4 regions of the Streptomyces sp. NPDC002776 genome follow, and region 3 is predicted to be linked to each of the others. Evidence: riboswitches for the same ligand, from Rfam matches in the RefSeq annotation. Region 3 holds a riboswitch; each other region holds the start of a gene.
What was found. A riboswitch is a leader RNA that binds a small molecule or an ion and turns the genes downstream of it on or off. The one in region 3 is predicted to bind cyclic di-AMP.

Region 1: another riboswitch for cyclic di-AMP. It lies ahead of ACWD11_RS18885 (M23 family metallopeptidase); the one in region 3 lies ahead of ACWD11_RS25315 (peptidoglycan DD-metalloendopeptidase family protein).
Region 2: another riboswitch for cyclic di-AMP. It lies ahead of ACWD11_RS03350 (transglycosylase SLT domain-containing protein); the one in region 3 lies ahead of ACWD11_RS25315 (peptidoglycan DD-metalloendopeptidase family protein).
Region 4: another riboswitch for cyclic di-AMP. It lies ahead of ACWD11_RS22925 (C40 family peptidase); the one in region 3 lies ahead of ACWD11_RS25315 (peptidoglycan DD-metalloendopeptidase family protein).

The regions. Positions count from the first base shown of each region.
Region 1 is NZ_JBSFVG010000008.1:270,532-277,705, forward strand. Features, by position in the region: gene ACWD11_RS18870 (GNAT family N-acetyltransferase) at 1-3,219, opposite strand, end outside; gene ACWD11_RS18875 (HPr family phosphocarrier protein) at 3,399-3,680, shown strand; gene ACWD11_RS18880 (GntR family transcriptional regulator) at 3,818-4,501, opposite strand; gene ACWD11_RS18885 (M23 family metallopeptidase) at 4,690-5,454, opposite strand; cyclic di-AMP (ydaO/yuaA leader) riboswitch at 5,467-5,630, opposite strand; gene ACWD11_RS18890 (M16 family metallopeptidase) at 5,845-7,174, opposite strand, start outside.
Region 2 is NZ_JBSFVG010000001.1:703,867-711,040, reverse strand. Features, by position in the region: gene fahA (fumarylacetoacetase) at 1-716, opposite strand, end outside; gene ACWD11_RS03355 (HAD family hydrolase) at 1,036-1,842, shown strand; gene ACWD11_RS03350 (transglycosylase SLT domain-containing protein) at 1,852-2,334, opposite strand; cyclic di-AMP (ydaO/yuaA leader) riboswitch at 2,338-2,521, opposite strand; gene ACWD11_RS03345 (polyprenyl synthetase family protein) at 3,071-4,081, shown strand; gene ACWD11_RS03340 (LolA family protein) at 4,343-5,536, shown strand; gene ACWD11_RS03335 (ABC transporter ATP-binding protein) at 5,547-6,518, shown strand; gene ACWD11_RS03330 (ABC transporter permease) at 6,505-7,174, shown strand, end outside.
Region 3 is NZ_JBSFVG010000013.1:159,571-166,744, reverse strand. Features, by position in the region: gene ACWD11_RS25335 (MBL fold metallo-hydrolase) at 1-276, opposite strand, end outside; partial or broken gene ACWD11_RS25330 (TetR family transcriptional regulator C-terminal domain-containing protein) at 392-950, shown strand; gene ACWD11_RS25325 (SIMPL domain-containing protein) at 960-1,769, opposite strand; gene ACWD11_RS25320 (SGNH/GDSL hydrolase family protein) at 1,892-2,677, opposite strand; gene ACWD11_RS25315 (peptidoglycan DD-metalloendopeptidase family protein) at 2,896-3,852, opposite strand; cyclic di-AMP (ydaO/yuaA leader) riboswitch at 3,855-4,024, opposite strand; gene ACWD11_RS25310 (tyrosine-protein phosphatase) at 4,509-5,294, shown strand; gene ACWD11_RS25305 (DUF6126 family protein) at 5,304-5,426, opposite strand; gene ACWD11_RS25300 (helix-turn-helix domain-containing protein) at 5,423-6,034, opposite strand; gene ACWD11_RS25295 (aspartate aminotransferase family protein) at 6,109-7,174, opposite strand, start outside.
Region 4 is NZ_JBSFVG010000011.1:165,674-172,847, forward strand. Features, by position in the region: gene ACWD11_RS22905 (8-amino-7-oxononanoate synthase) at 1-438, shown strand, start outside; gene ACWD11_RS22910 (DUF397 domain-containing protein) at 526-753, opposite strand; gene ACWD11_RS22915 (helix-turn-helix domain-containing protein) at 763-1,629, opposite strand; gene ACWD11_RS22920 (ATP-binding protein) at 1,842-2,300, shown strand; gene ACWD11_RS22925 (C40 family peptidase) at 2,429-2,902, opposite strand; cyclic di-AMP (ydaO/yuaA leader) riboswitch at 2,906-3,031, opposite strand; gene ACWD11_RS22930 (urease subunit gamma) at 3,770-4,072, shown strand; gene ACWD11_RS22935 (urease subunit beta) at 4,083-4,394, shown strand; gene ACWD11_RS22940 (urease subunit alpha) at 4,387-6,108, shown strand; gene ACWD11_RS22945 (urease accessory protein UreF) at 6,108-6,782, shown strand; gene ureG (urease accessory protein UreG) at 6,845-7,174, shown strand, end outside.

The sequences.
Region 1 (7,174 bases), on a different contig from region 3:
GGTCACCGCGACGACCTCCGGGTGGTCGTGGACCAGGCGGGAGACCCGCAGCAGCAGTCCCTCCAGGGCGGGTGTGTCGACCGGGGTGGAGCCGCGCCAGCCGAACAGCAGGGGCGCGGTCCGGATCGAGCGGACCAGCGAGGCCGCCTCCCGGTCGGTGACCGGGATGAGCCGGTGCGCCATGTCCCCGAGCAGCTGGGAGGCGGCCCCGGCGAGCGCGAACGACAGCACGGCACCGGCCGCCGGGTCGATCACGGCCCGTACGACGGTGTCGACCCCGCGCGGGGCCATCGCCTGCACGACCGGCCGCAGCTCCGCCGGCGTCCCGAACAGCTCGGCCAACTCGGTGTACGCCCTGCGCAGTTGCTCCTCGTCGGCGAGGTCCAGCCGTACGCCGCCCAGGTCGGCGCGGTGGCGCAGGTGCGGTGCGGTGGCCTTGAGGGCGACCGGGTAGCCGACGGCCCGGGCGGCTTCCGCGGCGGCGTCGGGGGTGGGGGCGGGGAGGGCCCGGCGCACATGGATCCCGTACTTCCCGAGCAGGTCGCAGGTGTCCTCGGAGCCGAGGGTGAGCCCCTGGCCCCTGGCGAGCAGCCCGTCGATGAGGGCGGCGGCCCCGCGCTCGTCGATGTCGTCGTACTCGGGCACGCGCCCGGGCTCGGCGGCCTCCCGGCGCCACTGGGCGTACTTGACCGCTTCGGCGAGCGCGCGAACGGCCCGCTCGGCGGCGGGGTAGGCAGGAATGAGCCGACCCGCAGGCGCCGGCTCTCCCCCACCGGCCTCCTCGCCACCACGGACACTTGGTCCCACGGGGCCACGGGCAGCGGCCTCCGCTCGGCCACGGACAGCGGCTTCCACCTGGCCACGGGCAACTGCTTCCACCTGGCCGCGGGCAGGCACGTCCACTTGGCCTTGGGCAGTCCCTTCCGCCTGATCGCGGGCGGCCTCTTCCGCGTGGCTGCGGGCACCCGCCGCATCCAGCTGGCCGCGGGCGGCCCTTTCCGCCTGATCGCGGGCAACCGCATCCACCTGACCGTCGGCAGCCCCTTCCACCGCACCGCGGGCAGCAGGTTCGGCTCCACCGTGGGCAACGGGTTCGGTTCCACCGTGGGCACCCTCTTCGGCTCCGCCGCGGGCCGCCTCCTCCGCCTCACCGCGGGCCGCCGGGCCCGTCAGGCCGCGGGCAGTCGTGCCGCCTGGGGCGGCACGGGTGGGCGCGGGCGGCACCGCGTCAGCGCCGGGCCGCGCGTCCGGCCCCGCCGCAGCCGCAGCCCCGGGTACGGCCGACGCCGCCCCAGCAATAGCTCCGGCGCCCGAAGCCGCTCCGGCGGGCGCGGGCGCCGTCTGTGGTGCTGTGCTCGCCGCCGCGGACAGTGCCTCGGCCAGTCCGCCCAGTTCCACGTGCACCACCAGCACCGGCTTGCCCGGCACCTCCTCCGCCGCCGACCTCAGCGCCTCCGCCAGGACCGCCTCCCCCACCGAGGGCTCCCCCAGCGCCGGAATCGCGGTCACCACGACGGAGTCGCAGGCGTCGTCGGCGAGCGCCCGCGACAGCGCCGCCCGGAAGTCCCGCGCCGACGCCCCCGTCGTCAGATCCAGCGGCGGCAGCGGCCGCAGCCCCTCGGAGAGGCACGCGTCGTACGTCAGCAGCCCCAGCGACTCGGAGTTGCCGAGGATCGCCACCCGGGGCCCGGCCGGCAGCGGCTGGCGCGCGAGCAGCAGCCCCGCGTCGACCAGTTCGGTGATCGTGTCCACCCGGATCACCCCGGCCTGCCGCAGCAGCGCCGACACGGTGGCGTGCGGCAGCCGCGTCGCCCGTACCGCGTGCCCCTGCGGAGCCGCCCCGCCGTGCCGCGCGCCCTGCACCACGACCAGCGGCTTCGCGGCGGCCGTACGCCGGGCGAGCCGGGTGAACTTGCGCGGGTTGCCGATGGACTCCAGGTACATCAGGGCGACATCGGTGTCCGGGTCGTCGTACCAGTACTGCAGGACGTCGTTGCCGGACACGTCCGCGCGGTTGCCGCAGGAGACGAAGGTGGACACCCCGGTGACCCCGGTGACCCCGCCGCCGCGCCGGTGCAGCCGGGACAGCAGCGCGATGCCGATGGCACCGGACTGGGCGAACAGCCCTATCCGCCCGGGCCGCGGCATCTCGGGCGCGAGGGAGGCGTTGAGCCGTACGTCCACCGAGGTGTTGATGACGCCGAAGGCGTTCGGCCCGATGATGCGCATGCCGTACGCGCGTGCGTGCCGGACGAGTTCGCGCTGGCGCTCCCGGCCCTCGGGGCCGCTCTCGGCGTAGCCGGCGGAGACCACGACCAGCCCTTGCACGCCGTGCTCACCGCACTCGGTGACGACCTCGGGGACCTGTTCGGCGGGCACGGCGACCACCGCGAGGTCGACATGCCCGTCGATGTCGCGCACCGATCGGTGCGCGGGCACCCCGGCGAGTTCCTTCAGGTCCTCGGGGAACGCCTGGTTCACGGCGTACAGCGGACCGCGGAAGCCGCCCTGCCGGATGTTGTCGAGGACTCCGCGGCCCACCCCGCCGGGGGTCCGGCCGGCGCCGATGACGGCCACCGAGCCGGGAGCCAGCAGCCGTTGGACGGATCGCGCCTCGGCGCGCTGCTCGCGCGCGTGCTGCACGGCGAGCGAGCGGTCCGTCGGCTCCAGGCCGAACTCCAGCCGGACGACCCCGTCCTCGAAGCTGCGCTTCTGGGTGTACCCGGCGTCCGTGAACACCTTGATCATCTTGGTGTTGGCGGGCAGCACCTCGGCCGCGAACCGGCGGATCCCGCGCTCCCGCGCGACGGCGCCGATGTGTTCGAGCAGGGCGGAGGCGACTCCGCGTCCCTGGTGGGCGTCCTGGACGAGGAAGGCGACCTCGGCCTCGTCGGCGGGCGCGGAGGCGGGCATTCCGTCGGCACCAATGCGGTCATAGCGTACGGTGGCGATGAACTCGCCGCCGATGGTGGCCGCGAGTCCCACCCGGTCCACGAAGTCGTGGTGCGTGAAGCGGTGGACGTCCTTGGCGGACAGACGCGGGTAGGGCGCGAAGAAGCGGTAGTACTTCGACTCGTCCGAGACCTGCTCGTAGAAGCTGACCAGGCGCTCGGCGTCATCAACGGTGATGGGGCGGATGCGCGCGGTGCCGCCGTCGCGCAGCACCACGTCGGCTTCCCAGTGGGCGGGGTACTCGTGCCGGTCCGACGCGCTCTGCATGGGGCCCAGACTACGGCTCGCGTACGACAACGGCGCGGGGCAGTCTGTGGAGGACGGGTGTCGGATCGAGGCCGCGGTCCGACGGTCACGCGCGGGACGGGACGCAGGACCGTACCGGGCACGCTTCGCGTTGTGGAACACTGGTCTAGACAACCTGAGAACCTGAAGGGCAGCATCACATGGCTGAGCGCCGCGTCAACGTCGGCTGGGCCGAGGGCCTCCACGCCCGCCCCGCCTCCATCTTCGTCCGAGCCGCCACGGCCACAGGCGTCCCGGTGACGATCGCCAAGGCCGACGGCAACCCCGTCAACGCGGCCTCCATGCTGGCGGTCCTGGGCCTGGGCGCCCAGGGCGGCGAGGAGATCGTGCTCGCCTCCGACGCCGAGGGCGCGGACGCCGCTCTCGACCGTCTGGCGAAGCTGGTCTCCGAGGGCCTCGAGGAACTCCCCGAGACCGTCTGAGCGAATACCGGGCGCGGCAGCCGCCGCCTCCTCACCGGGCTCGTCCGAATTACCGGGCGAGCCCTTCGCATTTCCCGATTCCGGGCAGCGGAAATAATCCCCCGGGAATTACGCCTTCTTTGTATACGGCGCGCATGTTAATGCCGGAGGCCCGACATGTTTACGGGATGTTGCGAATTCCTCACACGCTCCCCGGCGGGGAACCGCAGTCGGTGCGTGCCGCTGGAGCGCTCGGTGTGCACGGCCGTGATCGCCCGCGCGCGTTCGCTGTCGCCGCGGGCCACCGCGTCCACGATCGCCCCGTGCTCCGCCCAGGCGTCCACGGGGGCGGCCGACGCCTCCACCGAGTACATCCAGGCGATCTTGTGCCGCAGCTGGGTCAGCATCGAGGTCAGGGCGGGGCTGCCGGAGGCCTGGGCGAGCGTCTCGTGGAACCAGCCGCCCAGGGAGCGCAGATCCTCGCTGTTGCCCCGCCTGGCCCGCTCCTGACCGAGCCGCACCAGGCCGCGCAGCACCTTCAGATGTGCCTCGGTGCGCCGCTGGGCAGCCCGGGCGGCGCCGAGCGGCTCCAGCAGCGAGCGCATCTCCAGCAGGTCGGCGGCCTCCTGCTCGGTCGGTTCCGCGACGCACGCGCCCGCGTGCCGCCGGGTCACCACGAAGCCCTCCGCCTCCAGCGTGCGCAGGGCCTCCCGGACGGGGACGCGCGAGACGCCGTAGCGGCGCGCGAGCAGTTCCTCGGTGAGTCGGCTGCCGCGCTCGTAGACACCGGCGACGATGTCGTCCCGGATCGCCGTGCATACCGAGTGCGCCGGAATACGCATGACCCGACCTCCGCTTTAATCCCCGTGAAACGTCGACAACTGACGTGTGTTCAGTGACTCTATTCCAATGAGCCGGAATTTCCGAAGGGGGGACGGAATCCATGCATATTTTTTGGACAGCGGGGGGTCGCAAACGCCAAAACCCCGGCTCGGTGAGCCGGGGTCCGGGCAGCGCGGGGCGGGTGCCGTCAGATGTTCACGCCGTGCGAGCGGAGGTAGGCGACCGGGTCGATGTCCGAGCCGTACTCCGCGCTCATGCGGGCCTCGAAGTGCAGGTGCGCCCCGGTGACGTTGCCGGTCGCGCCGGAGACGCCTATCTGCTGGCCCGGGGTGACGCTCTGGCCGACCGAGACGCCGACGGACGACAGGTGCCCGTACTGGGTGTACGTGCCGTCGTGCATCTTGATGACGACCTGGTTGCCGTACGCCCCGCCCCAGCCGGCCTCCACGACGGTGCCCATGCCGACCGAGCGGACGGGGGTGCCGGTGGCGGCGTGGAAGTCGACGCCGGTGTGGGTGCCGGAGGACCAGACGGCGCCGCCGGCCTTGTAGCTCGTCGAGACGTAGGAGCCGGAGATCGGGGAGACGAAGGTGTTCAGGCGCTTGCGCTCGGCCTCGCGGGCGGCGCGCTCCTTGGCCTCGCGGGCCTTCTCGGCCGCCTCGGCGGCCCTCTTGCGGGCGGCCTCCTCGGCCGCCTGCTTCGCCGCCGCCTCGTCGGCGGCCTGCTGCTGGGCGGCGGCCTGGGCGTCGATCTGCTGGGCGACCGAGTCGCCGATGGTGATGACGGGGGTGAGACCGGTCTGCTCGGGCGCGGCCTCCGCGGCGAGCGCCGGGCTCGCGAGGGTGCCGATGACGCCGGTGGTGGTGAGGGCCGCGACACCCGCCGCGCGGGCGGTGGTGCGCTGCATCCGGCTGGGACGTCGGTGCTTCCCGGTGGCGCGCGTGAACGCCATGTAGTGGCTGGTCCTTTCCTTCCCTCTCGCCTACCGGGTTAGCTGACGGGTTCGGAGCAGGAAGGTCTCCTACGGACCCCCTCGCTCACGCGCGGGCGTCCGATTCACCCCAGGGACTGCGATGGGTCCCCGGCTCCCCTGGCTCGCGCCGTACGGGGACTCGGCGATGACTGTCCGGTGCCGCGGGTGCGGCGCACTGCCTGACGAACAGCCCGGATGACGCTAAACGCCGCAACTTTCAATCCCCAAACGGATCGCGGTTTTTGTAGCGCACGCCACAGAGCAGACAGGCAACCTCTCCCTCAAATCGGACATGGAAGGGCCCTGGTGACGCTTCCGTCACCAGGGCCCCACACGCGCGTGACAGCACGTTCACATCCGAGGGTGTCTCTACTCGGCCGTCACGACGGTGACTTCACCGATTCCGAGGGGCTCGACGGCCTTCTTGATCTGCGCCGCGTCGCCGACGAGCACGGTCACCAGCCGGTCCACCGGGAAGGCGCTGACGACGGCCGCGGTGGCCTCCACGGTGCCGGTCTCGGCGAGCCGGCGGTAGAGCGTGGCCTGGTAGTCGTCCGGCAGGTGCTGCTCCACTTGGTCGGCCAGGGTGCTCGCCACGGCGGCGGCCGTCTCGTACTTCAGCGGCGCCACCCCGACGAGGTTCTGTACGGCGACGTCCCGCTCGGCGTCGGTGAGCCCGCCCTCGGCGAGGGTGCGCAGCACCCTCCACAGGTCCTCGAGCGCGGGACCGGTGTTGGGGGTGTCGACGGAGCCGCTGATGGCGAGCATCGCCGCGCCGGTGCCGTCGGGGGTGGAGCGCAGCACCTGCCCGAAGGAGCGCACCCCGTAGGTGTAACCCTTCTCCTCCCGCAGAACGCGGTCCAGGCGGGAGGTGAGGGTGCCGCCGAGGCAGTAGGTGCCGAGGACCTGCGCGGGCCACACGCGGTCGTGCCGGTCGGGGCCGACGCGGCCGATCAGCAGCTGCGTCTGGACGGCGCCGGGGCGGTCCACGATGACGACCCGGCCGGTGTCGTCGGCGGTGACCGGGGGCACCGGCCGGGGTTCGGCGGCGGAGCCGGTCCAGGAGCCGAGGGTGTCGGCGAGGAGCGCGTCGAGGTCGGTGCCGGTCAGGTCGCCGACGACCACGGCGGTGGCCGTGGCGGGGCGCACATGGCGCTCGTAGAAGGCGCGTACGGCCGCGGAGTCGATGGCGGCGACGGTCTCCTCGGTGCCCTGGCGCGGGCGGGACATGCGCGAGGTCGCCGGGAAGAGCTGCCGGGACAGCTCCTTGGCGGCGCGCCGGGAGGGGTTGGCCAGCTCGTGCGGGATCTCGTCCAGCCGGTTGCGGACCAGCCGTTCGACCTCGCTGTCGGCGAACGCGGGCGCCCTGAGGGCGTCGGAGAGCAGCCCGAGCGCCTTGGGCAGGCGGGAGACCGGCACTTCGAGGGAGAGCCGGACGCCGGGGTGGTCGGCGTGCGCGTCGAGGGTGGCGCCGCAGCGCTCCAGCTCGGCGGCGAACTCCTCGGCGGAGTGCTTGTCGGTGCCCTCGGAGAAGGCCCGCGCCATGACCGTGGCGACGCCGTCCAGACCGGCCGGCTCGGCCTCCAGGGGCGCGTCCAGCAGGATCTCGACGGCGACGACCTGCTGGCCGGGGCGGTGGCAGCGCAGGACCGTCAGGCCGTTGTCGAGGGACCCGCGCGTGGGCGCCGGGAAGGCCCAG
Region 2 (7,174 bases), on a different contig from region 3:
GGGACGTACTCCCAGGCCTGGATGTCGCGCGCGGACCAGTCGTTGAGCAGGCACAGGCCGAAGACGTGCTCCCGGAAGTCGCCGAGGCCGACCGGGCCGCCCATCGCCGACGGCACGCCCACCACGAAGCCGACCTCGGCCTCGATGTCCAGGCGGACGGACGGGCCGAAGACGGGCGCCGCGTCGGCCGGCGCCTTGCGCTGGCCGGAGGGCCGTACGACGTCGGTGCCCGAGACCACGACCGTGCCCGAGCGGCCGTGGTAGCCGATCGGGAGGTGCTTCCAGTTCGGGGTGAGGGAGTCCGCGGCGTCCGGGCGGAACATCTGGCCGACGTTCCGGGCGTGGTTCTCGGAGGCGTAGAAGTCCACGTAGTCCGCGACCTCGAAGGGCAGGTGCAGGGCCACCGCGGAGAGCGGGTGGAACAGCGGCTCGATGGTCTCCCGGTGGGACGGCACCGTGACCCAGGCGGTCAGCGCGCGGCGCACGTCCGACCAGGCGGTGCGGCCCGCCGCCAGCAGCGGGTTCAGCGTGGGCCGGGCGAGCAGGGAGGCGTACGGGGAACCCAGGGCCAGCGCCGCCGCGCCCGCGTCGAGGACGTGGTCGCCGAGCCGTACACCGACCCGGCGCTCGCTGTCCTCGCCGGGGAGGGAGAAGACACCGTACGGAAGGTTGTGCGGGCCGAAGGGGTCGCCCTCGGGGACATCAAAGGGGGGCATGGGTGCTGCCTCACTCTCGTGCGTGCCACGGGTCCGTGTCGTCGCCGCACACGTTACGGGTGGGGCACCCGTCTTGGGCAGTGCACAAGGGAGCGGGACGATCAGTTCCCGAGGTGCGCCGGGCCTGCTGGCGGCCGTGTCGCGCGGTCCTCGCTCCGCCCCGTCCTGCCCTCCGCCCCGTGCGTCACGGCAGTGCCCTCATGTCACCAGCAACGGGTGAGGACAAGGGAGTTGGAGGGGGCGCGTGGGGCGCAGGGGGGCGCCGGGGTCGTCCGGTTCGCGCTGAGTCGTGGGGGCGTCCTGTCCGTATTCTCTGATCATGGCCGCACCCATCGCATATTCACTCATCGCCACCGACCTGGACGGGACCCTCCTGCGAGGCGACGACACGCTCTCCGACCGGTCGCTGGCCGCACTCGCGCGGGTGGCGGAGGCGGGGGCCCGGCACCTGGTGGTGACCGGCCGGCCGGCGCCCAGGGTGCGGCCGCTCCTGGACGACCTGGGCAGCGAGGGGCTCGCGGTGTGCGGGCAGGGTGCGCAGGTGTACGACGCCGGCGCGGGCCGTCTGCTCTGGTCCGTCACCCTGGACCAGGAGCTGGCCGAGACCGCGCTCGGCAAGATCGAGGCCGAGGTGGGACAGGTGTACGCGGCGGTCGACCAGGACGGCGTCGACGGGCTCACCCTGATCGAGCCCGGGTACCTGATGCCGCACCCCACCTTGCCCGCGGTGCGCGTCGGCCGGCGTGACGACCTGTGGGGCGCGCCGATCAGCAAGGTGCTGCTGCGCCATCCCGAGCTGTCCGACGACCAGTTGGCGGCGACGGCGCGTTCGGTGGTGGGTTCGCTGGCGACGGTCACCATGTCGGGGCCCGGGACCGTCGAACTTCAGCCATGCGGCATCACCAAGGCGACCGGGCTCGCCCTGGCCGCGGATCACCTGGGCCTCGGCCCGGAGGGGACGATCGCCTTCGGTGACATGCCCAACGACATCCCGATGTTCGACTGGGCGGCCCACGGCGTGGCGATGGCCAACGCCCATCCCGAACTCAGGGCGGTCGCCGACGAGATCACCCTGTCGAACGAGGACGACGGCATCGCCGTCGTCCTCGAACGACTCTTCCGGTGACGGGCCCGGTCAGTACGCCCCGAAGACGTTGTCGATCGAGCCGTACCGCTGCGCCGCGTAGTTGCAGGCGGCGGTGATGTTGGCGACCGGGTCGTAGGGGTCCCACGAGGTGCCGGACACGTGGTACGCCTGGAAGGTCGGGTCGATCACCTGGAGCAGGCCCTTGGAGGGGGTGCCGGCGGCGGCGTTGGAGTCCCAGTTGTTGATCGCGTACTGGTTGCCCGAGGACTCCCGGATGATGTTGCGGTAGATGCCGTTGTAGCTGCCGGGGATCCCCTTCTGGGCCATGACCTGGAGGGACGCGCGGATCCAGCCGTCCAGGTTGTTGGCGTACCCCAGCGAGGCGGCGGTGGTGACGGTCGGGGTGGCCGCGGCGGCGGTGGTCGCCCCGAGGAGCGGCAGCGCGAGTACGGCGGCTCCGGTGCCGAGGACGGCGAGCTTGCGGGCGACCCGGCTGGTGCGGGCAGGACGGTGCTGAGCGGCAGCAGGCATGACGAAGTTCCTCTCCGGCGCCTGCGAGGTGAGCTGTCGGGTTCGGGCGGGAGCTGCCCGGCCGCGCACCGCGAAGGGCGCGCGACTTCACCCCGAGCCGCACCGGCGCGTCCGAAGACGTGCCGGGTCGGCGACTTACCTGGTTCCCCCGCTCCTGCCATACGAAGAATCTCGGTGGAGCCGGACGGCGGCAGGATTAGGCGTCCGCCCGACAGGCCGGGAACGTATGCGAGAGCACATGTCCGAAACAAGTAGCGGATTCACATATCCAGGGTTTTGATCTTCGTTCACAGGGTGCGTGGTGGGTGCATCTTTGCGAGTGCCAAGTCTCAACTGGCCGCTGGGGAAGGGGTGTCGGGGGAAGTCCGAGAGGCGCCTGCGGACTCGGGGGCGTGAGTCACATCACGCGTGATCACAAGTCGCGCCAAATCTGGCAATCAACCTAAAAGGCGCAGGGCACGTGCAGCATGGTTCCGTCCGCGAGGGGGATACGGACATCCGTGCGGGTTGTCTCTTCGGCTCGAGACACGCTCCACCGCTTCCACGTAAGTCGATCTATATCCGTTCTTATCAGGTGATCAAAAACATAACCACCGTGATCCGATACCGCCCGTCGTGGACGGGTGGGCGGCAGCGGTGATCGAAACGTGACCGGATACGCTGACTTGAGTGAAGGCAGCGACCTATCGACAAACCGCGTAATCGCCAGTAGACACCAGCAGACAGGAGACCCCTCGTGACCGTCGTCGGGCCGTTCGGGCTGAGCGTGCGGGACCAGGCTCTGGAAGCCGATGTCCAGGCCGGATTGGCGGCTGTCGAGGAGGGACTGCTCGAGGCCACCAAGAGCGAGGTCCCCTTCATCACGGGCGCAGCCCAGCATCTGGTGCGCGCGGGCGGGAAGCGGTTCAGGCCGCTGCTCGTGATGCTCAGCGCGCAGTTCGGGGACCGCCACGCGCCGGGGATCGTACCGTCGGCCGTGGTGGTGGAGCTGACCCACCTGGCGACGCTGTACCACGACGACGTGATGGACGAGGCCGAGGTCAGGCGCGGGGTGCCGAGCGCCAACACCCGCTGGGGGAACTCGGTCGCGGTCCTCACCGGTGACTTCCTCTTCGCCCGCGCCTCGCACATCCTCGCCGACCTCGGCCCGGAGGCCGTCCGGGTCCAGGCCGAGGCGTTCGAGCGGCTGGTCACCGGGCAGATCCTGGAGACGGCGGGACCGCAGGACGGGCGCGACCCGGTCGAGCACTACCTCGATGTGCTGGCCGGGAAGACCGGCTCGCTGGTGGCGGTGTCGTGCCGCTTCGGCGCGATGATGTCGGGCGCCGACGAGACGGTGGTGGACGTGCTCACCCAGTACGGCGAGCGGCTGGGGGTCGCGTTCCAGCTGGCCGACGACGTCCTGGACATCGCTTCCGACTCCCGCGAGTCCGGCAAGACGCCGGGTACGGATCTCCGGGAGGGGATCGCGACCCTGCCCGTGCTGCGGCTGCGGGAGCGGGCGCAGCGGCTGGGGCTCGCGGAGGACATCGCGCTCTGCGAGCTGCTGGACTCCGACCTGACCGACGATGTGCGGCACGCCGAGGCGCTGGCCGCGCTGCGGGCGCACCCGGCTCTGGAGCAGGCCCGCCGGGACACCGTGCGGTACGCCCAGGACGCGCGGGCCTCGCTGGCGCCCCTGCCCGAGTGCGACGCCAAGGCCGCGCTGATGGAGCTGTGCGACGCGGTGGTGCACCGCGCGGGTTAGCGGCGCGGCCCCCTTCCGGGCCACCGGCGAAACGGCGGCGCCTCCCCCGACCCCTACGGGTCGGGGGAGGCGCCGCCCTCTTGTGTCATACCGCAGGTGTACACCGAGTTGAGCCCGCGGTCTGACGCTTCGCGGCCGCCGATTTGGTCAGATGGTCACAACGGAAAACACCACTCCTCACCGATTCGGGTGAGAATGGCGGCTAAGGGCTGGACGCACGGGAATTGGCAGGCCGCCGCCGACGACGGAGGTAAGTCAGACATGGCACCGTACGAATCCGACGACAGCACGACCGCGAACGAGGTCGACGACCTGCGCTCGGGGCGGCGCAAGGCCGCGCGGTACGTCGTTCCGGTCGCGGTGGTGGGCGTGGCGGCGGCGACCATCGGTCTCGTCCCCGCCCTCGCCGACTCCGGCGACCCCGACCTGCCGAAGATCAGCGCACAGCAACTCATCGAGAAGATCGCCGAGTCCGACGTACAGCAGCTGTCCGGGACCGTGCGGGTCAGCACCGATCTGGGGCTGCCCGACCTCGGCGGTCTGGAGAGCTCGCTGGCGTCCGGGGCGATGGAGTCCGGGGACGGTTCGTCCGCCGACCCGTCGGCCAAGCTCACCGAGCTGGTGTCCGGCAGCCACACCCTGCGGGTCGCCGTCGACGGCCCGGACCGGCAGAAGCTCTCGCTGCTGGAGAACTCCTCGGAGTACAGCCTCATCCACAACGGCAAGGACGTCTGGGGCTACGACAGCTCCTCCAACGAGGTCTTCCACAGCACCGCCCCCGACAGCGCCGAGCCGGACAAGGAGGTCCCGGCCACGCCCAAGGACCTCACCGAGGAGGCCCTGAAGTCGGTCGACGACACCACGTCCGTCACCGTCGACGGCACCGCGCAGGTCGCGGGCCGGGACGCCTACCGGCTGCTCATCAAGCCCAAGCAGTCCGGCACCACCGTCGGCGCCATCACCGTGGCCGTCGACGCGAAGACCGGTATGCCGCTGAAGTTCACGCTCACCCCGTCGAGCGGCGGCGCCGCCGTGGTGGACGCGGGCTTCACCGACGTCAGCTTCGCCAAGCCGGCCGCCTCCACCTTCGACTTCACCCCGCCGAAGGGCGCGAAGGTCACCGAGGACGACGCGCTCGAGGCCCCCGCGGAGGAGCAGGAGAAGCACTCCAAGGCGCCCGAGCTGGAGCCGGAAGGCGAACCGGAGATCATCGGCGAGGGCTGGAACTCCATCGCCGTCCTCGACACCGGCGGCGAGGGCATCCCCTCCGGCTCCGAGGTCGGCGGCGACCTCGGCGGCTTCATGGATTCCCTGGGCGACAAGGTGAAGGGCTCGTTCGGCGAGGGCACGGTCTTCAAGACCCGCCTGATCAACGCCCTGATCACCGACGACGGCACGGTCTACGTCGGCGCGGTCACCAAGGACGCGCTGGTGAAGGCCGCGAACGCCGGGTAGTAAGGCACCCATGACCGACACGTCCGCCGCGGAGCCGAAGCCGGAGCAGGGTGACGGCGTGATCGTCACCCGCGCTCTCACCAAGCGCTACCGCGGCGGACAACTCGCCGTGGACGGTCTCGACCTGACCGTCCCGGCGGGCAGCGTCTTCGGCTTCCTCGGCCCCAACGGCTCCGGCAAGACCACCACCATCCGGATGCTGATGGGCCTCATCGAACCCACCTCCGGCACGGCCCGGGTCCTCGGCCGCCCCATGCCCCGCGCCACCCGCTCCGTCCTCCCGCACGTGGGCGCCCTGATCGAGGGCCCCGCCCTCTACGGCTTCCTCTCCGGCCGCGACAACCTCCTGCGCTACGACGCCGCCGACCCGACCGCCGACCCGCGCACCCGGCGCGAGCGCGTCGCGGCGGCGCTGGACCGGGTGGGCCTGACGGCCGCCGCGGCCAAGAAGGCCAGGGCGTACTCGCTCGGCATGAAGCAGCGGCTCGGCCTGGCCGCCGCGCTGCTCCAGCCGCGCCGCCTGCTGGTGCTGGACGAGCCGACCAACGGCCTCGACCCGCAGGGCATGCGCGAGATCCGCTCGCTGATACGGGAGTTGGCCTGCGACGGCACGACCGTCTTCCTCTCCTCCCACCTCCTCGACGAGATCGAGCAGGTGTGCACGCACGCGGCCGTGATGGCCCGGGGCCGGCTCGTCACCCAGGGCGCGGTCGGCGACCTCGCGGCCGGAGTGCGCGGCAGGCTCCTGGTCACCACCCCCGACACCGCGGACGCCGCCCGGGTGCTGAAGGAGCAGGGAGCGAGTGATGTCGTGGTCGCCGAGGACCGGGTGACGGCCGAGCCGCCCGACCGGGACCTGGCGGAGCTCACCGCGGCTCTGGTGACCGCGGGCGTCCGCGTCCGTGGCTTCGGGGTCGAACGGGCCTCCCTGGAGGACGCGTTCGTGGCGCTGACGGGAGAGGGCTTCGATGTCGCAGGCTGAACTCACCGCTCCGGTGCGCAGGGGATGGACCTTCGGTCTGTTGCGCAACGAGATGGGGACGACCCTGCGCCGCTGGCGCACCCTCGCCCTGCTGGGAGTCCTCGCGGCCGTGCCGGTCCTGGTCGGGGTCGCCGTGAAGATCGAGACCGGCGACGGCGGTTCGGCCGGCGGCGGCGAAGGTCCCGCGTTCGTCGCGCAGATCACCAACAACGGCCTGTTCCTGGTGTTCACCGCGCTCGCCGCGACACTGCCGTTCTTCCTGCCGATGGCGGTCGGCGTGGTCGCGGGCGACGCCATCGCCGGCGAGGCGAACGCGGGCACCCTGCGCTATCTGCTGGTCGCCCCCGCGGGCCGCACCCGGCTGCTGCTCACCAAGTACGCGACCACGATGGCCTTCTGTCTGCTGGCCACGCTCGTGGTCGCGGTCTCGGCGCTGACGGTGGGCGCGCTGCTCTTCCCGCTGGGGGACCTGACGACGATCTCCGGCACTCGGATCGGCTTCGGCGAGGGACTCGGCCGCGCGCTGCTGATCGCGCTGGTCGTCGCCGCGTCCCTCACCGGGATCGCGGCGCTCGGCCTGTTCGTCTCCACCCTGACCAACAGCGGCATCGCGGCGATGGCCACGACCGTCGGCCTGCTGATCACGGTCCAGATCC
Region 3 (7,174 bases):
CGGGCGCGCGAGGTCGGCGAGCGTGGTGGAGTGCACGGGCACGCTGCCGCGGGGGGATCTGCGCGGGCGCTCGTCCTTGGCGAAGAAGACCTTGGCGAACTCCAGCATCGAGCCGGAGGGCCGGGTCCGGGCGAGTCCTCCGGGGTTCTGGAAGACGCCGTCCTTGAAGTGGGGCGATCTGCGGATGCGCGCCAGGCGCTCGCCGCTCGGCTCCGCGCCGAAGCCCGCCGGCTCCAGCGCACGGAGCACGGAGCTCAGGGAACGGAAACCGGTCACGGTACCTCCATGTGGAGTCGTCGAGGCATCCCATTATGGTCGGCCCCTCCGACAACGCCCTCGGCCCGGCCCGCCACACTCGACCGCACCCTCGTCACGCGCCTCACCCTGTTCCTTGGGCCCCGGTACGCCGGGCGTGGCGGCGGTGAGGATCGCCGACGTGGCGTCGGCGCTCGGCGTGAGCAACGTTCTGGTGCTGTACCACTTCTCCAGCAAGGAGAAGCTGGTCGCCGCCGCCTTCGCCCACGCGGCCGAGGACCCTGGCCCAGTTGCGCAAGCTGCTCGGGCGCCGGACGACCGCGCTGCGCCGGTTGCGCGCGCCCGTGCGCCGGTACGCGCCCACCGGCCAGGCCAAGGGCTGGCGGCTGTGGATCGAGGGCTGGGCCGCGGCGCTGCGCGAACCCGCGCTGCGCGAGGTCACCCAGACCCTCGACACGCAGTGGAAGGCGGCCCTAGCCGAGGTCATCGCCGAAGGGGTGGCCGCGGGCGAGTTCCGCTGCCCCGACCCGGCCGGCGCGGCCCTGCGCCGGACGGCCCTGCTCGACGGGCTCGCCGTCCAGCGGACGTCCTACCCGGGCGCGCTGTCCCGCGCGCGTGCGCAGGAGTGGGCCGACGAGGCGCTGGCCCGGGAACTGGGTGTGGAGCGGGAGGCGTTGACCGCGGCGGCGCGGTGAACCCCGGAATCAGTCCAGCTCGTAGACGGCCGTGACCCGGACGTCGTCCTGGATCTCGCCGGGCGCGATCGGCACGCCCACCCCGCTCCCGGCCACGTCGGCGGGGGCCGGGACCGGGGAGGGCCCGCCCGACACGCCCTCGGTGAGCGAGATCAGCCGGCCCAGGTGCCGTCCGCTGAGCCGGGCGTACTGGAGCGCCTTGGCGTGCGCGTCCTTGTGCGCGGCCGTACGCGCGCGTGCCCGCAGTTCGGTGCGGTCGGCGACGTCGAAGACGACCCCGTGGATACGGCCCGCGTCGCCGGTGGCGTCCGTGACGGACTGCAGGATCAGTCCGGTCCGCGCGACCATGCGGATCTTCAGGGAGAAGTTCTGCGCGGCCTGATACCCCGTCAGCGTGGAGTTGCCGTCCTGGTACTTGTACACCGGCGTCAGGGACAGCCCCTCGGTACGCACGTCCTGCTCGGCCACCCCGCGCTCGCGCACCGCGTTCAGCAGGGCGTTCGCGGCCTTGCTCTGGGCGTCCTGGGCGGCCTGCGCGGTCTTGCCGACGGCCTCGACGCCGACGCTGACGACGGCCAGATCGGGAACGGCGGTCGCGGAGCCGACCCCGGTCACCGTGATGGTCGACGACACCGGCGAGCTGCGCACGGCCGAGGTGGCGGGGCCGGCCGGAGCCTGCACCGAAACAGCAGCGGGGCTCGCCGGCGCGGCACCGGCGCCGGCCAGCGCGGTCGCCGGAGCGGCCGCGAGGAGCGGCAGACCGAGGGCGAGGAGGGCGACGGCGACGGTGGCGGTGGGACGGGGCAGCGGTACGGTCATGGCCGACCTTCCGGGCGTGCGGACGGGACGGGCCCATCCCAGCACCGGGGTCCGCACGCGCGCGTGCACCACTCCCCCGCCGTCACCTCACTGGTCGAGCCCGCCCCGGCCCCGGGCCTGCCTCAGACGGCCGTCTCGATCCACATCCTGATGTCGCCCGGCGACAGACTGCCCTTGGCGATCACATGGTCGCCCGACGACTCCCCCCGCAGCCGCCGCCCGAACCACGGCACCAGGTACTCGCGCGCCCACTGCACATCGTCGCGCCGGATCTCCAGGGTCCCGCGCGGCGGCAGCGGCGGCCAGGGCTGGTCCGGGTCGGCCGGTACCTCCAGACCGAGGACCTGTCCCGCGCGCAGCGCCACCCGCGTGTGCCCCTCGGGCGACAGATGCAGCCGGTCGGTGTCCCAGGCGCGCCGGTCCTGCACGGTCTTGAGGGACCACAGGTCCAGCACCGGGCAGCCGTACCGGTCGGCGATGGCCCGGACATGGAGGTTGTACGTGGCGATCTTGCCGCGCAGATGCTTCAGCACCGGCACGCCACGGGTGTCGAAGCCGGTGGTCACCATGACGGTGCCGGCGGCCTCGGTGAGCCGGGCCACGGCCCGCTCGAACCGCTCGGCGACCTCGTCGGGGTCGGTGCCGGGCCGGATGATGTCGTTGCCGCCGGCGCAGAACGAGACCAGGTCCGGGGCGAGTTCGAGCGCCCTGGGGAGCTGGTCGGCCACGATCTGGTCCAGCAGCTTCCCGCGTACGGCCAGGTTCGTGTAGCGGAAATCCCCCTCGGGGCGGCGGTCCGCGAGCAGTACCGCGAACCGGTCGGCCCAGCCGACGAACGCCCCGTCCGGGCCGGGGTCGCCGACGCCCTCGGTGAAGCTGTCCCCCAGCGCCACGTACGACCCGATCACTGCTCTGTTGTCACTCTTCGAATCGTCTGCCACATCGGGTCATGATTCACCTTCTAATGTGACCTACGCGACCGTAGGCAGGGGTTGACGGTCGGTGAGATACCCCACTCTTCAAGGCTTCACCAATTCCGGAATAAAAACACCGAAGGCCGGACCCGGGGATCTGGGTCCGGCCTTCGGTGGCGTGTCGGACAGGTGGTTCCTCAGCGGCGCGTCCGTCAGACGGAGACGCCCTTCGCGCGGAGGTAGGCGACCGGGTCGACGTCCGAGCCGTAGTCCGGCGTGGTGCGGATCTCGAAGTGCAGGTGCGGGCCGGTCGAGTTGCCGGTCGAGCCGGAGAGACCGACCTGCTGGCCCGCCGTCACCGACTGGCCGCTGGAGACGGACAGCGAGGACAGGTGGGCGTACTGCGCGTAGTGGCCGTCGGCGAGCCGGATGACGACCTGGTTGCCGTACGCGCCGGCCCAGCCGGCCGAGACGACGGTGCCCGCGCCCACGGCCTTCAGGGAGGTGCCGGTCGGCACGACGAAGTCGACGCCGGTGTGGTAGCCGCTGGACCACATGCTGCCCGCGACCTTGTAGGCGGTGCCGACCCCGGCGCCGGAGACGGGGGAGCTGAAGCCGCCGGCGGAGCTCTGCGCGGCCTGCGAGGTGGTGGCCGCCTCGGACTCCGGAGCCTGCGAGGACTCCGCGGCCTCGGAGGACTTGGCGGAGCTCGACGAGGAGGACTCGGCGGACGAGGACTTCGTGGAGGACTTGGCGGCCGGCTTCTCGGCGGTGTCCGTCGTGGCGGCTCTCTTGCCGATCGACAGCTTCAGGCCGGGGTGGATCAGCGCCGGGTCGTCGCCGACGGCCTCACGGTTGTCCGCGTAGAGCTTCTCCCAGCCACCGCTGACGTTCTGCTCGTTCGCGATCTTCGAAAGGTAGTCCCCCGAGCGCACCGTGTACGTCGTGGCGGTGGCCTTCTTCGCGGTGGCCTTCTGCTCGGCCGCCTTCTTGTCCGCGGTCTGGACCGACTGAACGGCCTTTTCCGGAACGGACTGCGACGGGGCCGCGTGGGCGCCGGTGGCCCCCAGGAGCGGGAGGGCGAGTGCGGCGCCACCGGTGCCGGCGACGGCGATCGAGCGAGTGAAGCGCAGGGCCTTGGGACGGCGGTGCTTACCCTTCGCGGGCATGGCGATTTCCTCTCCGGCGCCTACGAGGTGAGCTGTCGGGTGCGGACTGGAGATGTCCGGCCGCGCGCTGGGCGCGACTTGACCCCGAGCCTGTTCCGGGAACCGGACCAGGCGGTGGTGCCTGTGGGTCCCCCGCTCCTGCCGTGCACGGGTGAGTGGGTGCGGGTTCCGAGCAGCGGCAGGATTAGGCGTTCCGCTCGGAGTGGTGGCGAACGTAAGCGACCAAGACGCAAAGGGACAAGCAGAAGGTTCCACATGAAGCCGTACCTCTTGATCCCTTGTGGGAATTCCTCGTCACTTTGCGTGCATTAAGGAGGGGCCGTTCCCGCAAACGCCCTTGAGAAACGGGTGAATTACGTGAACATGACGGGCGACACTCGGTCACGGATATGACGCTGCTCACGTGACGCTGCTCCACACCCCTTTATCCCAGAGCGAGTTGGAAGGAAGGCTGCAATTCGGACAGAACGCTCAGAAGCGGCGCAGATGGAGAACTGTCACATCATGGTCGACGCGCTAACCGGCGGTGAATCAGCAGGGTTTCCACGGTGTTCGCCCGTTTTGCCGCATTCAATGAGCGGCCGGTATGCATGTCGTATCGTCAAGGCGTGCCCGTCGGCGAGCCGAGCCGGCGGGATCCGGTGGGAGGAGCCCCAGTGACGCAGCAGGTCCCGTCGACCGAGCCCGAGCTGGCCGGAGTGCGCAACTTCCGTGACGTGGGCGGGCTGCCGACCACGGACGGACGGCGGGTGCGCTACGGCGTGCTGTTCCGCAGCGGCCACCTCGCGCACGCGACCGAGCAGGACACGGCGTTCCTCGACTCCCTCGGCCTGCACACGATCTTCGACTTCCGCAATGTGGCGGACCAGAAGCTGGAGGGCCCCGACGTCGAGCTCACGGGTGTCCGGAATGTGAACCTCCCGCTGTCGGACCCCGCGGACGGCGCCGAGTTCTGGAAGATGGTCCGCGACGGCGAGATCGAGCAGCTGCGGCAGATCCTCGACGACGGCAAGGCCGCGAACCGGATGATCGAGTCGTACCGCACGATCGTCAAGGAGCGCACCGCCGAGCACTCCCAGGTGCTGCGTTCCCTGGCCGAGGACAGCGTTCCGGCCCTGATGCACTGCGCGGCGGGCAAGGACCGGGCCGGCCTGTCGATCGCGGTGACGCTGCTCGCCCTCGGCGTGGAGCGAGAAGCGATCCTCGCCGACTACCTGGAGTCCAACGCCAAGCACCGCCGCTACAAGGTGCAGCGCAACAACACCCACACCCCCGAGGTCATGGAGTTGCTCAGCCCGCTCTTCGACGCGCGCGCCGAGTACCTCACGGCGGCCTTCGACACCATCGAGGAGACCTGGGGCGACGTCGACACCTACCTGGAGCAGGGGCTCGGCATCACCGCGGAGATCCGGGAGCGGCTGCGGGAGCGGCTGCTCGACTGAGCCCGGCGGCTACTGCCCGGCCCCCAGCTCGAAGAGCAGATAGATGAACGCGGCGAAGACATGGCCCACCGCCAGGTAGATGACCAGCCGGATCCACAGGGCGCGCGGGAACTTCTCCTCCATGTCGCTCATGGCGTCTCTCCGGGGGTCGGGCCCAGGCACAGGGCGGCCGTGGGGCTCTGCAGCAGGGTGTGGACGAACAGCAGCTCCACGCCGTCCGCGTCCAGGGCGGCGATGCGGTGCGGGGTGAGCGAGTCGAAGTGGGCGCTGTCGCCCGGTGCGAGCCGGTGCGCGGTGTCCCCGAGGCGCAGCCTCAGCCGCCCGGTGAGGACGTAGAGCCATTCCTCGCCGGGGTGCACCCGCACGATGTCGCCCTGGGAGCCGAAGGGGACGTGCAGCCGCAGCGCCTGCATCCCCCGGCCGGGCGCGCCCGCCTGCCGGTACGTCCAGCCGCCGGCCGCCGTCGGTTCCATGTCGGCGGCGCGGATGACGGCGTCCCGGTCGGCGACCGTCTCGCCGAGCAGTTCCGAGACGGTCGTACCGTAGATGCGCGCGAGCGAGAGCAGCATCGGCAGCGAGGGCTGGCGCTGTCCGGTCTCCAGACGGGAGAGGTGGGCCGGCGACAGACCGGCGGCGCGGGCCGCGGCCTCCAGGGTGAGGGCGGCCTGGCGTCGCAGGGCTCGCAGCTGCGGCGCCACCGCGGGCAGGTCGCCGTCCGGCCCGGTCTCGGGAGAGCTCATGCCCTCCATTCAGCCGGAGCCTTGCCTCTACGGCAAATTTCTTGCCTCAGAGGCAAGCCCGCCACGGGGTGGCCCTACCGGTTGGCGACGGCCTGCTTCACCAGCGTCTTGCCGAAGTCCCACATCAGCCTGCCCCCGCTGTGCGCGTCGTCCATCACCTCGGTGAAGGCGTCCACGAACCGCTCGACCTCCCGCTCCCCGACGATCAGCGGCGGAATCAGCTTGATCACCTCGAGGTGATCGCCGGAGACCTGGGTGAGGATCCGGTGCCGCTGGAGCAGCGGTACGACGACCATCTGCGCGAAGAGTCCCTTGCGGGCCGCCTGGAGCATGGTCCACCGGCTGCGCAGCTTCAGGGAGGAGGGCCGGCCGAACTCGATGCCGATCATCAGGCCCCGGCCGCGTACGTCGGCGAGCAGCTCGTACTTGTCGACCAGGGCCGCGAGCCGGGACTTCAGCAGCTCGCCGGTGGCGCGGGCGTTCGCGACGATCTGCTCGTTCTCGATGACCGAGAGCACGGCGAGGCCGGCCGCCATGGCCTGTGCGTTGGAGCCGAAGCTCGCCGAGTGCACCAGCACCCGGTCCATCGAGGAGTAGACCTTCTTGAAGATCCAGTCCTTGCCGAGGGTGGCGCCGACCGGCACATAGCCGCCGGAGAGCGCCTTGGCCACGCAGACCAGGTCCGGCTCGACCCCGTCCTCGTGCTGGTAGGCGTAGAAGTCCCCGGTCCGGCCGAGCCCGGTCTGCACCTCGTCGGCGATGAGCAGCGCCTTGTGCCGGTGCAACAGGTCCTGGGCGGCCCGCAGATAGCCGGGCGGGGCCTCGTGCACGCCCTTGCCCTGGATCGGCTCGACGATCAGGGCGGCGACGTCGCCCTTCTTCAGCTCCCGGGCCAGGGCGTCGAGGTCACCGAGGGGGACGGCGGTGTCGGACAGCAGCGGCCCGAAGCCGTCGCGGAAGCCGTCCTCGCCGTTCACGGACAGGGAGCCGGTGGTCAGGCCGTGGAAGGAGTGGTCGCAGTACAGGACGCGCGCCTTGCCGGTCGCCCGCCGGGCGAACTTCAGCGCGGTCTCGACCGCCTCCGTGCCACTGTTGCCGAAGAACACCCGGTCCAGGTGCGGGCTGTGCGCGAGCAGCTTC
Region 4 (7,174 bases), on a different contig from region 3:
GGCAGCCAGGGCGGTGCCGTGCTCGGCCCGGCCCGGGTCATCGACCACCTGGTCAACGCGGCCCGGACGTTCATCTTCGACACCGGACTCGCCCCCGCCGCGGCCGGTGCCGCCCTCGCGGCGCTGCGGCTGCTGCGCCGGGAGCCGGAGCGGGCGGCCCGGGCGCGTGCGGTGGCGAGCGAACTGCACGCCCGCCTGACGGCCGCGGGCCATCAGGCGGTGCGTCCGGACGCGGCGGTCGTCTCCGTGCGCGCGCCGTCCCCCGAGGGGGCTCTGCGCTGGGCGGCGGACTGCCGGGCGGCGGGTCTGGCCGTGGGCTGCTTCCGTCCTCCTTCCGTGCCCGACGGCATCTCGCGGCTGCGGCTGACCGCCCGCGCGGATCTCACGGGCGGTCAGATCGAACGCGCTGTACGGGTCATCGGCGAGACACGACCATGAGTCGGCGTGACACGGCCCTGCCGCCGTGGAACTGATGGACGCTGATCAGAACTTGCTCGGTGCTTGCTCGGAACCTGATCGCAACTGTCAGGACCGGATCGCGGCCGTGAAGTCCGCCCAGCTCTCGGGGGAGAAGAGCAGCGCGGGTCCGGCCGGGGCCTTGGAGTCGCGTACGGCGAACAGTCCGGCGCAGGGGCCGGTCAGCGGCCGAGCGGTCTCCACGCAGTTGTTCGCACCCGTGCTGTAACTGCTGCGCAGCCATTGCACGTCGTGCAGTTCGGTACTGGAAGGTACGTTCCGAGGCAGTGCAGTCATGGTGCCTCCTTACGCGCCGTCAGCTAGCCCGGCGATGTAATCCAGCGATTCCTCGGGCGAAAGGGCGTGGATCTGAAGGGTGGTGAAGGCCTCCGTGTACGCCTGGAGGTCTTCTTTCCGTTCGAGGTAGAGGCTACTCGTCAAGTGGTCGAGAACAACCACGTCCAGATCAGAAGTGCGCGAAAATGAGAAAATAACGAAAGGCCCGGTGACTCCGATGTGCGCCCCGGCCGTGAACGGCAGTACCTGCAGCCGCACTTGTGGCAGGCGTCCCGCCTCCACCAGCTGCCACAGCTGCCGGGCCATCACCCCGGGGCCGCCGATCTCCCGGTGCAGCACCGCCTCGTCGAGCACCGCGCTCAGCTCCAGCGGCGGCTCGCCGCGCAGCACGTCCTGCCGGGCCAGCCGCACTTCCACCAGCGTGTCGAGGCGCTCGTCCGTGTCGTCCAGGCCGCCTACCGCGGCCCGGGTCACCTCCCGGGCGTACTCGGGCGTCTGGAGCAGCCCCGGCACCACGGAGGTCTCCAGCGTGCGCAACGCGCTCGCCTGGGACTCCAGGCTGATGAAGTCCCGGTAGGTCGGCGGCAGCACCCCGCGGTAGGCGTGCCACCAGTGGTGCCGGCCCGCGCCGTCGTCGGAGCCCGCCAATACCAGCAGCAACTCCCGTAGTTGGGAGTCGGCGACGGCGTAGGCGTCCAGCAGTAACCGCACATCGGCCGGTTTCACCCCGCTGGCGCCGGTCTCGATCCGGCTGACCTTCGACTGGTGCCAGCCCACCAGCCGCGCCGCCTCACCACTGGTGAGCCCCGCACCGGCGCGCAACGCACGCAGTTCGGCGCCCAGCTTCCGGCGGCGTACCGCGGGACCGTGCTGCATGCGCTACTCCTTACTTCAACCGGGCCGCCCAAATACGCTCTCGCGTCGCAGAGTTCACCGCATCGAGCGACAGATATATGCATATCTTGGTGGATCGCCACCGTGACCGGCGCGGTAATGGCAGTCTGGCGAGGAAGCACCAGTCCGGGACCGTACTCGAACCATCCGCTCCGTGTCGGACCGCGGTCCCGTGGGAAAGGGACGACGCCGCCATGGCAGACCATCTGGAAGCATCCGTCACTCTGCCGAGCGATCCCGCCTCGGTCTCCGCGGCCCGCGGCTATGTGGTCAGCACTCTCGAGGAATGGGGACTGCCCGCAGGGACGGACGTGGCCGACACCATCCGGCTCATCGTCTCCGAACTCGCCACCAACGCCGTACAGCACACCCTCGGCCAGTCACCCACCTTCACGGTGGACCTCGAACTGAGCCATGACGAACACCTGCGCATCGGGGTCACCGACAGCCACCCGCGGTTCCCCAAACGACTGCCGGCCGCTGTCCAGCAGGACAACGGCCGCGGTCTGGTCATCATCCGCTGGCTGACCGCCGAGTGCGGCGGCCGACTCAGAGTCAGGCCGACCCGTGAGGGCGGCAAGACGGTCTCCATCGAACTTCCCTGGACCGTACCGGCCCAGCCGGTCACCACCGCCGGTCAGCAGGAGCCCTAGCGAGCGCCCCTGCGGGCGGTACAGCGCTGACCGCCCCGGGAGCGGTCCGGCTCCTCGCGGCGGTCACTCGGGCACCCGTCAGGGCGGCGGCGTGTCAGGGGCGCCACCGCCCTTCGGGTGGCGGCCGGTCAGCTCACCCGGCCGTACCAGACGCTCTTGGTCCAGATCTTCTGCAGCCTCACCACATCCCCGGTCTTCGGGGCGTGCCAGAGCTTCCCCTTCCCGGCGTAGATGCCGACGTGGTAGACGTTCGACCCCGAGTGGAAGAACACGAGGTCGCCGGCCTTGCGGCTCTTGGCGGAGATGTGGCGTGTCTTGTTGTACTGCTGGGCCGCCGTACGAGGCAGCTTCTTGCCCGCCTTCTTGAACGAGTAGAGCGTGAGCCCGGAGCAGTCGAAGCGGTACGGGCCCGTGGCGCCGTACTTGTACGGGGAGCCTTTCTTGGAGGCCGCGACCTGGAGTGCCTTCGTCGCCGGCGTAGCCGCCTCCGCTTCCGCGGAGAGGCCCGGGGCCACGAGCGAACCGCCCACGGCGGCGATGGTCAGAGCCGAAGCCGTACCGGCCCGGGCCATGAGCGACGGGACACGATTGAGCGCAGTCATGCGCAACCCTTCGTCAGCCGCCTGTGAAGGATGACCTGTCGGATTCGGGCTGGCGAAGTTGCCCGGCCGCGATGCGGCTTCACCCCAAGGGCTGCTCGGCACGGACATCCGTGCCGGCGACCCGTCGTGCTCGGGTCCTCCACTCCTGCCGATCCACTCCTGTCGACCGGTCATCCGGGCGGCGGCAGGACTCGGCGTCCGCCCGGATCGCCCCGCCGTGGTGGCGGGGGCTTGTCGTCAGTCAGGGATCTTGGCTCACGGATGTCCGAAAATCCCAACGGAACCGGGGATTTGTGGCGTTACTCACCACTCACCCGTTCGGGTGGACACTGCTCCGTTCGAACCAGCGTCGAGGCTACGGAGGATGCCCGGACCAGCACCGGAACGTCTCTTTCGGGTGAGGGCCTAGCCTCGTTGCGCAACCCTGACGGGCCCACGGCAGGAGACACGACTACGCCGAAAGGGGGTACCTCCTTTGGTCCGTTTCGACTCCGGTCCGGACGCCTCGACGCCATCGCCGAATGGCCGGACCGGGCTCACCTGCGTCAACTGTCCGAGCGAGGCGGCAGCGTGACACGAGCCGTGCGGCGCTCGCCGTCCAACACCCGCAGTGCGCGCGCCGACGTGGGGCCCGAATGCGCGTCAGTTCCTCGGTCCGGGCCGCCGGATCGCTCGCCCGGCCCCCCCACCGGCTTCCGCCCGGCCGGCAGCTCCGGAGGCGGCGCCCTGGGCCCCTGACGGGTCACAGCTCGGTTAACGTGCCCGAAACCCGGTCCAACTAGCCTCCCTCCACGCCACCAGGGACTTTGCCCGTGGCAGCGGCAACCGGGCCCCGCACGGTCCGGAGCGAGGACTGTGAGGTGGGCTGTGCAACTGACCCCGCACGAGCAAGAGAGACTGCTGATCCATGTGGCGGCCGACGTGGCCGAGAAGCGCCGGGCCCGCGGGCTCAGGCTCAACCACCCGGAGGCGGTCGCCCTCATCACCTCGCACATCCTCGAAGGCGCGCGGGACGGCCGTACGGTCGCCGAGCTCATGGCCTCCGGACGCAAGCTGCTCACCCGGGACGACGTCATGGACGGCATCGCGGAGATGATCCACGACGTCCAGGTCGAGGCGACCTTCCCGGACGGCACCAAGCTCGTCACCGTCCACGAACCGATCGTCTGAGGGGGCTGCGATGATTCCCGGAGAGATCCTGTTCGCGGACGAGCCCGTCGTGTTCAACGAGGGCCGCGAGGTCACCCGGCTGACCGTCCTGAACGCCGCCGACCGGCCCGTCCAGGTCGGCTCCCACTACCACTTCGCCGAGGCCAACCCCGGCCTGGACTTCGACCGTGCCGCCGCCCGCGGCAAGCGCCTGAACATCGCCGCCGGCACCGCCGTGCGCTTCGAGCCCGGCATCCCCGTCGACGTCGAACTCGTCCCGCTGGCCGGCGCCCGCGTCGTGCCCGGACTGCGCGGGGAGACCGGAGGTGCCCTCGATGCCTGAGATCTCCCGGGCCGCGTACGCCGACCTGTTCGGCCCGACGACCGGCGACCGGATCCGGCTCGCCGACACCGATCTGCTGGTCGAGATCGAGGAGGACCGCTCCGGCGGCCCCGGACTCTCCGGTGACGAGGCCGTGTTCGGAGGCGGCAAGGTCATCCGCGAGTCCATGGGACAGTCGCGTGCCACGCGCGCCGAAGGCACCCCGGACACGGTGATCACCGGCGCGGTCGTGATCGACCACTGGGGGATCGTCAAGGCGGACGTCGGCATCCGCGACGGACGGATCACCGGCCTCGGCAAGGCGGGCAACCCCGACACCATGGACGGGGTCCACCCCGACCTCGTCATCGGCCCCGAGACCGAGATCATCTCGGGCAACGGCCGGATCCTCACGGCCGGCGCCATCGACGCGCACGTCCACTTCATCTGCCCGCAGATCGCCGACGAGGCGCTGGCGGCGGGGATCACCACGCTGATCGGCGGCGGCACCGGACCGGCCGAGGGCTCCAAGGCGACCACCGTGACGCCGGGGCCCTGGCATCTGGCGCGGATGCTGGAGGCAATGGAGCAGTACCCCCTCAACGTCGGCTTCCTCGGCAAGGGCAACACCGTCTCGCACGAGGCGATGCTGTCGCAGATCCGCGGCGGCGCGATGGGGCTGAAGCTGCACGAGGACTGGGGCTCCACGCCCGCCGTCATCGACGCCTCGCTGACCGTCGCCGACCGCACCGGCATCCAGGTCGCCATCCACACCGACACGTTGAACGAGGCCGGGTTCGTCGGTGACACCCTCGCCGCCATCGGCGGCCGGGGCATCCACGCCTACCACACCGAAGGCGCGGGCGGCGGGCACGCGCCGGACATCATGACCGTGGTCTCCGAGCCGCATGTGCTGCCCAGCTCCACCAACCCGACGCGGCCGTTCACCGTCAACACCGCCGAGGAACACCTCGACATGCTGATGGTGTGCCACCACCTGAACCCCGCGGTGCCGGAGGACCTCGCCTTCGCCGAGTCCCGCATCCGGCCCTCGACCATCGGCGCCGAGGACATCCTGCACGACCTCGGCGCCATCTCGATCATCTCCTCCGACTCGCAGGCCATGGGACGCGTCGGCGAGGTCGTCATGCGGACCTGGCAGACCGCGCATGTGATGAAGGGGCGGCGGGGAGCACTGCCCGGGGACGGGCGCGCGGACAATCTCCGGGTACGGCGGTACGTCGCCAAGTACACGATCAACCCCGCCCTCGCCCAGGGCATCGCCGGGCAGGTCGGGTCCGTGGAGACCGGGAAGCTCGCCGACCTGGTGCTGTGGGAGCCGGCGTTCTTCGGGGTCAAGCCGCACCTGGTCATCAAGGGCGGGCAGATCGCCTACGCGCAGATGGGCGACGCCAACGCCTCCATCCCCACCCCGCAGCCGATCCTGCCGCGCCCCATGTACGGCGCGATCGGCCGCGGCCCGGCCGCCAACTCCCTGAACTTCGTGGCCCCCTTGGCGATCGAGGACGGGCTCCCCGAGCGGCTGCGGCTCGGCAAGCGGTTCGTGGGGATCGAGTCGACCCGGGGGGTCACCAAGGCCGACATGCGGGAGAACTCCGCCCGGCCCGAGGTGCGGGTGGATCCCGACAGTTTTGCCGTGCACATCGACGGGGAGCTGGTCGAGGCCGCTCCCGCCGCTGAACTGCCCATGGCGCAGCGCTACTTCCTCTTCTGATGTCCAGGGCAGCGCTGCTCGTCCTGGCCGACGGACGGTTCCCCGCCGGGGGCCACGCGCACTCCGGCGGGGCCGAGGCCGCGGTCAAGGCGGGACGGATCACCGGGACCGGGACCCTGGAGGACTTCTGCCGCGGGCGGTTGCACACGGCGGGGCGGGTCGCCGCGGCCCTCGCCGCGTCGGCCGCGCTCGGGGTGGACGCGGTGGCGTTGGACGCGGCCGCGGACGCCCGCACCCCCTCGCCCGCGTTGCGGACCGCCGCGCGGAAGCTGGGGCGGCAGTTGCTGCGGGCCGCCCGGGCCGTCTGGCCCTGCGACGAACTCGACGCCCTGGCCGGGACGTTCCCCAAGGGGGCGCACCAGCCGGTGGTGCTGGGGGTCGCTGCCCGGGCGGCGGGGCTCGGACCGGTGGACGCGGCGTACTGCGCCGTCTACGAGAGCGTCAGCGGGCCCGCGTCCGCGACCGTACGACTGCTGAGCCTCGATCCGTTCGAGGCCACGGCCGTGCTGGCCCGGCTCGCTCCCGAGCTGGACCGGGTCGTGGACCAGGCGGTACAGGCCGCGCGGGCGGTGGCCGACGAGGGAGTCGACGCGCTGCCCGCCGCGTCCTCGCCGCTGCTGGAGATCGGCGCGGAGGTGCACGCCTCCTGGGCGGTGCGGTTGTTCGCGTCCTGAGATCACACGCAAGGCCGGCCCGACGGGCTGAACGGACCAGGCCGGCAGAGAAGGAGCCGTACATGCATCTCGACCACTCCCACGACGGGCCCGCCGCCCTCAGCGCCGACGCCCGGCGCCCCGACGGCTCCCGCCGTGCCCTGCGGATCGGGCTCGGCGGGCCCGTGGGGTCCGGGAAGACCGCCACCGTCGCAGCCCTCTGCCGGGCCCTGCGCGACGAGTTGTCCCTCGCCGTCGTCACCAACGACATCTACACCCGCGAGGACGCCGAGTTCCTGCTGCGGGAAGCCGTGCTGCCGCCCGAGCGGATCACCGCCGTGGAGACCGGCGCCTGTCCGCACACCGCCATCCGGGACGACATCTCCGCCAACCTCGAAGCCGTCGAGGACCTG